DNA from 2 places in the Streptomyces sp. NPDC002499 genome. Region 1 is predicted to be linked to the other one. Evidence: riboswitches for the same ligand, from Rfam matches in the RefSeq annotation. Region 1 holds a riboswitch; the other holds the start of a gene.
What was found. Region 1 has a riboswitch for glycine ahead of gcvP (aminomethyl-transferring glycine dehydrogenase). Riboswitches for the same ligand answer to the same signal wherever they lie in the genome.

Region 1 (3,845 bases):
CCACGATCCTGCATCTCGACATGGATGCCTTCTACGCCTCGGCGGAGCAGGCGTCCAAGCCGAGTCTGCGCGGGAAAGCCGTCGTGGTGGGCGGGCTCGGGCCGCGTGGGGTGGTCGCGACCGCCTCGTACGAGGCCCGGGTGTTCGGGGTCAGGTCGGCGATGCCGATGGCCCAGGCGCGGCGGCTCGCGCCGAACGCCGCGTATCTGGTGCCGCGCTTCGGGTTCTACCGGGCGATCAGTGAACAGGTGATGGGGCTCCTGCACCTGTTGTCGCCGCTGGTGGAGCCGCTGAGCCTGGACGAGGCGTTCGTGGACCTGGAGACCGACGGGGCGGCCTGGGACAGGGCGTCGGCGCGGCTGGTCGGGGAGAAGCTGCGCGCGGACATACGGGCGGTCACGGGGCTGACCGGGTCCGTGGGCCTGGCCGCGTCCAAGATGCTCGCCAAGATCGCCTCCGAGGAGGCCAAGCCGGACGGGCTGGTGCTCATCGAGCCGGGGACCGAGCGGGCGATGCTCGGGCCGATGCCGGTGCGGATCCTGCCGGGGGTGGGGCCGGCGACGGGGGACCATCTGCGGCGGGCCGGGATCACCACGGTCGATGATCTGGCCGAGGCCGGGGAGGACGAGTTGGTGCGGCTGTTGGGGAAGGCGCACGGGCACGGGCTCTACGCGATGGCGTTGGCGCGTGATGATCGGCCTGTCGTCGCTGAGCGGGAGACCAAGTCGGTGTCGGTCGAGGACACGTATGACGTGGACATTCATGACCGGGTGCGGGTGGGGTTGGAGGTGCAGCGGCTGGCGGATCGGTGTGTGGGGCGGTTGCGGTCGGCGGGGTTGTCCGGGCGGACCATCGTGTTGAAGGTGCGGCGGTACGACTTCTCGACGTTGACTCGGTCCGAGACCTTGCGGGGGCCTACGGATGATCCTGGGGTGGTGCGGGAGGCTGCCTTGCGGTTGTTGGAGGCCGTGGATACGACGGGTGGGGTGCGGTTGTTGGGGGTGGGGGTGAGTGGGCTTGCCGACTTCACGCAGGAGGATCTTTTTGCGCAGGCGGCGGAAGCGGGGACGGGGGCGGCGGTTGTTGGGGGTGGGATGGGTGCGGAGTACTCGGATGTGGAGGTTGAGGTGGGGGAGCGGGTGGGGGCGGATGCGGAGGCGGTTGAGGAGCAGGTGATTGTTGCTGCTGAGCGGCGGTGGCCTTCGGGGCATGATGTGCGGCATGCCGAATTTGGGCATGGGTGGGTGCAGGGGAGTGGGCTTGGGCGGGTGACTGTGCGGTTTGAGACGCCGGGGTCTGAGCCGGGGCGGGTGCGGACGTTTCGGGTCGATGACCTGGAGTTGGAGCCGGCGGATCCGTTGCCGTTGGTTTCGGGAGGTCCCGGGGTTTCCGTGGACGGCGTTCGGATGTGACTGTCAGTCGGAGCTGAGGCGGGTGGGTCGCGCGGCCCGGCGCTGGCGGGGTGCCGCCTGCGCCCACCCGTGCCGCCCCAGCGGCACGACTGCCCGCAGGCTGAGCGGGTTTGAGGGCGGGGCGCCGCGCGCCGCCGCCTGGCGCGAGGCTGGTGGGTGGGGCCGTCTGGCTGTGGGGTGGGTGGCGCCTCAGCGGCACGACTGCCCGCAGGCTAGGCGGGTGGGGGTGGATGGTGGCGTGGGACTGCTCGCGGGCTGAGCAAGTAGTGGGTAGGTGTCGGCAGACGGTTCAGGCGTCTGCGTCCTCTGTGCCTGCCAGCTTGCCGAAGTCTCTGTCTGGGAACTCTGGTGGGGGTGCTGTGTCGAGGCCGTAGTGGTGGTAGAGCTGGAGTTCTTGTTGGGGGGAGAGGTGGCGGCCCACGCCGAAGTCGGGGGCGTCTTTGATGAGGGCGCGTTCGAAGGGGACGTGGAGGGTGCCTTCGACCAGTTCGCTGGGTTCCAGGGGGACGAAGGCGTCGCGGGAGAAGAGGCCGGTGCGTATGGCGGCCCACTCCGGCACGCCGGTCGCGTCGTCGAGGTAGATCTCGTCGATCGTGCCGATCTTGGTGCCGTTGCGGTCGAACGCCTTGCGGCCGATCAGGTTGCGTGGATCGATGTCGGTCTGCACGGGGCCTCCACGTGGTCGCGACGCACTCGTAAACACTACAAAAGAGCACATTGGTGATGGTGGCCACTCGAAGGCCCGTGCGGTGTGCCCGCTGGTAGGCTGGCAGCGGCTGCTGACCCCGTGCGGGAGAGTCCTCCAGACATCATCGGAGGCGCCGAAGGAGCAAATCCTCCCCGGAATCTCTCAGGCCCACGTACCGCACGGACGAGGTCACTCTGGAAAGCAGGGCGGGTGTCGAAGGCCTCCGCTCTCACCGACGGTGAAAGTCGGGCCCCTTCGGGATGCCCGGTGAAGCTCTCAGGTTGAGATGACAGAGGGGGAGGCCGTCGGGGTACCCGTGCCGTGGTGCCCCTCGAAGGTCGTGACCGACCAGGAGGCCTCCGCAATGACCGCCCATCGCACTCCGCTCTCCGAGCTCGAAGCGGGAATCCCGTTCGAGCAGCGCCACATCGGGCCCGACCAGGAGGCGCGGGCCAAGATGCTCGCGCAGGTCGGCTACGGCTCGCTGGACGAGCTCACCGCCGCCGCGGTGCCGGATGTGATCAAGAACGCCGATGACCTGGACCTGCCCGGTGCGCGCACCGAGGCCGAGGTGCTGGCCGAGCTGCGGTCGCTCGCCGATCAGAACCAGGTTCTCGACTCCATGGTCGGCCTCGGGTACTACGGGACCTTCACGCCGCCCGTCATCCTGCGCAACGTGATGGAGAACCCGGCCTGGTACACGGCCTACACGCCGTACCAGCCGGAGATCTCACAGGGTCGGCTGGAAGCTCTGCTCAACTTCCAGACCATGGTTGCCGACTTGACCGGGCTGCCGACCTCCGGTGCCTCGCTGCTCGACGAGGGCACGGCCGCCGCCGAGGCCGTGGCGCTGTCCCGGCGGATGGGCAAGAACAAGAAGGGTCTGTTCCTGGTCGACGCGGACGCGTTGCCGCAGACCATCGCCGTGATCCAGACGCGGGCCGAGCCGGCCGGCGTGGAGGTCGTGGTCGCCGACCTCGCCGACGGCATCCCGGCCGAGGTCGCGGAGCGGGAGATCAACGGCGTTCTCGTCCAGTACCCCGGAGCCTCCGGTGTCGTACGGGACATCAAGCCGTTGATCGAGCAGGCGCACGGGCTCGGTGCGCTCGTCACCGTCGCCGCCGATCTGCTGGCGCTGACGCTGCTGAAGTCGCCCGGTGAGCTGGGGGCGGACATCGCCGTCGGTACGACGCAGCGGTTCGGTGTGCCGATGGGCTTCGGCGGGCCGCACGCGGGCTACATGGCCGTGCACGAGAGGTTCGCGCGCAGCCTGCCCGGGCGGCTCGTGGGTGTGTCCGTGGACGCCGACGGGCACAAGGCCTACCGGCTTGCGCTGCAGACGCGTGAGCAGCACATCCGGCGGGAGAAGGCCACCAGCAACATCTGTACCGCGCAGGTGCTGCTCGCCGTCATGGCCGGTATGTACGCCGTCTACCACGGGCCCGAGGGGCTGCGGGTGATCGCGCGGCGCACCCACCGGTACGCGACGATCTTGGCCGAGGGGCTCAGGGCCGGCGGGGTCGAGGTCGTGCACGGCACCTACTTCGACACGCTCACCGTGCGCGTGGAAGGGCGGGCCGCCGAGGTCGTCGCCGCCGCGCGGGACAACGGGGTCAACCTGTACCCGGTCGACGCCGATCACGTGTCGATCGCCTGTGACGAGACGACCGCGCGGGCCCAACTGCGTGCCGTGTGGGCCGCGTTCGGGGTCGCGGGGGACGTGGACGCGCTGGACGCGGTCGCCG
Region 2 (3,845 bases), on a different contig from region 1:
CGCGACGGGCGCGAAGTTCTCGGAGGCGATCATCTCCAGCGTGGACTGCTGGCGGTGCAGTTCGGCGTCGACCGCGGCGGCGACGTCCGGGTCCAGCTCGTGCAGGGGCGTGTTCAGTGCGGACATGCGTCTGTGACCCCTCAGCCGGCCGTCTCGGCGGCGTACTCGTCGGCCGACAGCAGGTCGGCGGGCTCCTCGGTGTAGCGGACCTTGAAGAGCCAACCGCCCTCGAAGGGGGCCGAGTTCACCAGCGACGGGTCGTTCACCACGTCCTCGTTGATCTCGGTGACCTCGCCGCTGACCGGCGAGTACAGGTCGCTGACCGACTTGGTCGACTCCAGCTCGCCGCAGGTCTCGCCCGCGGTCACCTCGGAGCCGACGTCAGGGAGCTGGGCGTAGACGACGTCACCGAGCGCGTTGGCCGCGAACTCGGTGATGCCGACCGTCGCGACGCCGTCCACGGCGGCCGACAGCCACTCGTGCTCCTTGCTGTAGCGCAGCTGCTGGGGATTGCTCATGGCCTGGATTCTCCTGTACGCGGGGGAGTGTGGGTGAAGGGTGAAGAGGTGCGGGGGAGCACTGCGGAAAGTGTTACTTCCGGCGCTTGTAGAACGGCAGCGCCACGACCTCGTACGGCTCGTGGCTGCCCCGGATGTCCACGCCGACCCCGGCCGTGCCGGGCGCCGCGTGGGCCGCGTCGACGTAGGCCATCGCGATCGGCTTCCCCAGCGTGGGGGAGGGGGCGCCGGAGGTGACCTCGCCGATCACCTGGCCGTCGGCGACGACCGGGTAACCGGCACGCGGCACCCGTCGGCCCTCGGCGACCAGGCCGACCAGGACGCGCGGCGCGTCGTGGTTGAGGTTCTCGAGGGCCTCGCGCAGCGCCTGGCGCCCCACGAAGTCGCCCTCCTTCTCGAACTTCACCACCCGGCCGAGCCCGGCGTCGAAGGGGGTGAGCGAGGCGCTCAGCTCATGCCCGTACAGCGGCATGCCCGCCTCCAGGCGCAGCGTGTCCCGGCAGGACAGACCGCAGGGGATCAGGCCGACGCCCTCGCCCGCCTTGGTCAGCGCCTGCCACAGCTCGACCGCGTGCTCCGGCTTCACGAACAGCTCGAAGCCGTCCTCGCCGGTGTAGCCGGTGCGGGCGATGAGGGCGGGGACACCGGCGACCGTGCCGGGCAGACCGGCGTAGTACTTCAGGCCGTCGAGGTCGGCGTCCGTGAGGGACTTGAGGATGCCGGGGGACTCCGGCCCCTGGACGGCGATCAGCGCGTAGGCGTCCCGGTCGTCGCGCACCTCGGCGTCGAATCCGGCCGAACGTTCCGTCAGCGCGTCGAGCACGACCTGGGCGTTGGAGGCGTTGGCGACGACCATGAACTCGGTCTCCGCGAGGCGGTAGACGATCAGGTCGTCCAGGATGCCGCCGTCGGCCCGGCAGATCATGGTGTAGCGGGCGCGGCCGACGCCGACGGAGGCGATGTTGCCGACGAGGGCGAAGTTCAGGAGCCGGTCCGCCTCCGGGCCGGTGACGGTGATCTCACCCATGTGGGAGAGGTCGAAGAGCCCGGCCTTCGTGCGTACGGCGAGGTGCTCGTCGCGCTCGGAGCCGTAGCGCAACGGCATGTCCCAGCCGGCGAAGTCGGTCATGGTCGCGCCCAGCGAGCGATGCAGGGCATCGAGCGCGGTGTGACGGGGTTCGGTGCTGCTCATCGGACGTGAGTCTCCCAAGGCATGACGGCGAGGTCGTTCCTCCCCATCTGTCATCGGAACCTGAGAGGTTCGTCATGACCGCACGGGACATGACTTGCACCTTGGGTGGGGCCACCGGCAACACCGGGGACCCGCTTTTCAGATGTGCCTCGCCCGCGCGGTAACGGGGCCTGAGAGATTCAAGGGAGGGACTTGCTCCTTCGGCGCCCCAGGTGACCGGGGACTCTCCCGCGCGGATTCAAACGGCCGGTATGCAGTTGGCGCGCACATCATCGCACAGGCTCTGTAACAGGCTTGTGGCCGGAACCGAACGGAACCGGGAGACACCGTGGATTACCTTCTCTTTACATTCGGTGGGGAGAAGCTTTCCTGACCCGGCAGGGAGGACGATCACGGTGACAAGGACCACGGCGTACGCGGCGACCTCGGCCGTCGCGCTGCCCCAGCAGGCCCCGGCACCCGCCCGCGAGCGCTGCGCCGAGCGGCCGGCCCCGGTCGTCCGCGACCTGCGCGACCGCTCGGGCCGCAGCCCGCACGCCCTGCTCTTCGGCCCCCGCGACCTGGTGGTGATCACCGGCCTGCCCGGCAGCGGCAAGTCCACGCTGATGCGGCGCGCGGTCAAGGGCATCCGCATCGACTCCCAGGACGCCCGCGACCGCTGGGACACCCGGGCGTCCCGCTTCCTGCCGTACGCCGTCTACCGCCCCCTGGTCCGCCTCGCCCACTACGCCGGTCTCGGCCGCGCCCTGCGCGCCGGCGCCGGCGTCGTCGTGCACGACTGCGGCACCCAGGCCTGGGTGCGCGGCTGGCTGGCCCGCGAGGCCCGGCGCCGCGGCGGCATCCTGCACCTGGTCCTGCTCGACGTGCCCCCGCGCACCGCCCTGGCGGGCCAGCGCGACCGCGGCCGGGGTGTCTCCCGCTACGCCTTCCTGCGCCACCGCACGGCGGCCGGCCGGCTGATCCGCTCCGTGGAGCGCGGCGACCTGCCCGAGGGCGTCGGCTCGGCGGTGCTCCTGGACCGGGACGCGGCGGACGTGCTGCGCAGGATCGGATTCACGGGCTGAGGTGCCGCCGCCGATGGGCCGCCGTCGAGCCGCGCCGCCTCGGGGCCGCCGCGCTCGTCGAGCCGTGCCGAGGCGGCAGTGGCCCGCGGCGGGCGGTGCCCGGACCGGTCTCGCGCCGGGACCCTCCGGTCCGGCCGTCGTCCCGGCCCGTGCGTTCCGCGGACGGTGCGCCGGGCGAGATCGGCCGCACGAGCCCACCGCCAGGGGCCCCGTACCCGTTAGCCTTTGCTGCCACAGCGGTACTTCACAGCAGGCGGTCGGACAGATGGACTTCCCAGCGGATCTCCCCGCGGAGTTTCCCATGCAGGCGCACCCCCATCCGCACGGCGGATGGCCCGGCAACGAGCTGGAGGAGGTGCTGTCGGCGTCCCTCGGCGTGCCCATGGCGGGCGGCCGGATCGTCGAGGTGCTCAGCCGCAGCTTCCTCTGGATCCCGCTGCCCAGCGGCGGCGGCCCGCACAGCGGCCCGCTGGACCTGCCCACGCTGGAGATCGAGGGCCAGGCCTACGTCCCGGTCTTCAGCTCCGAGGAGCAGTTCCGGCATGTCGTCGGCGCGCATCTGTCGTACACGATCGCGCCCGCCGTCGAGTTCGCCCGCGGTCTGCCCCCGCAGGTCGGCATCGCCGTGAACCCGGACGGCATGGTCGGGATCCCGCTCCCGCCGGCCGCCGTCGCCGAGCTGTGCCGCATCGGCCGCACCCTCCTCGACGGCCCCACCTCCGGCGGCCGCGTCCGCCTCTTCGAACCGGACTGGCAGGACGACCCGGTCGACTTCCTCGCCGCCGCCTCCGCCGAGTTCGAGACAACTCCCGTGATCCAAACGGCCCGCCGCTGCCTCGCCGCGATCGAGACGGCGGACCCGGTGATGTTCGTGGGCGTCGAACTCTCCGAATGGGAGGGCGACCTACGAGCCGTCCCCCTGGAGGCCCTGGGCCGAGCCCTGACCAAGTCCCCACCCCAGTGGCCGGTCAACCTGGTCCTCCTGGACGTCACGGACGACCCGGTGGCGACGTGGATGAGGCAACAGGTCAGGCCGTTCTACCAACGGAACTTCTGAACGCCGCAGGGTCA

Region 2: it holds a riboswitch for glycine, as region 1 does, so the genes downstream of both, gcvT (glycine cleavage system aminomethyltransferase GcvT) here and gcvP (aminomethyl-transferring glycine dehydrogenase) in region 1, are expected to answer to the same signal.

What each region holds. Positions count from the first base shown of each region.
Region 1 is NZ_JBSFXO010000012.1:8,892-12,736, forward strand. Features, by position in the region: gene ACWD5F_RS31570 (DNA polymerase IV) at 1-1,412, shown strand, start outside; gene ACWD5F_RS31575 (PRC-barrel domain-containing protein) at 1,702-2,079, opposite strand; glycine riboswitch at 2,193-2,288, shown strand; gene gcvP (aminomethyl-transferring glycine dehydrogenase) at 2,465-3,845, shown strand, end outside.
Region 2 is NZ_JBSFXO010000013.1:49,178-53,022, forward strand. Features, by position in the region: gene glyA (serine hydroxymethyltransferase) at 1-126, opposite strand, end outside; gene gcvH (glycine cleavage system protein GcvH) at 141-518, opposite strand; gene gcvT (glycine cleavage system aminomethyltransferase GcvT) at 592-1,710, opposite strand; glycine riboswitch at 1,748-1,858, opposite strand; glycine riboswitch at 1,859-1,951, opposite strand; gene ACWD5F_RS33605 (AAA family ATPase) at 2,100-2,774, shown strand; gene ACWD5F_RS33610 (enhanced serine sensitivity protein SseB) at 3,040-3,831, shown strand.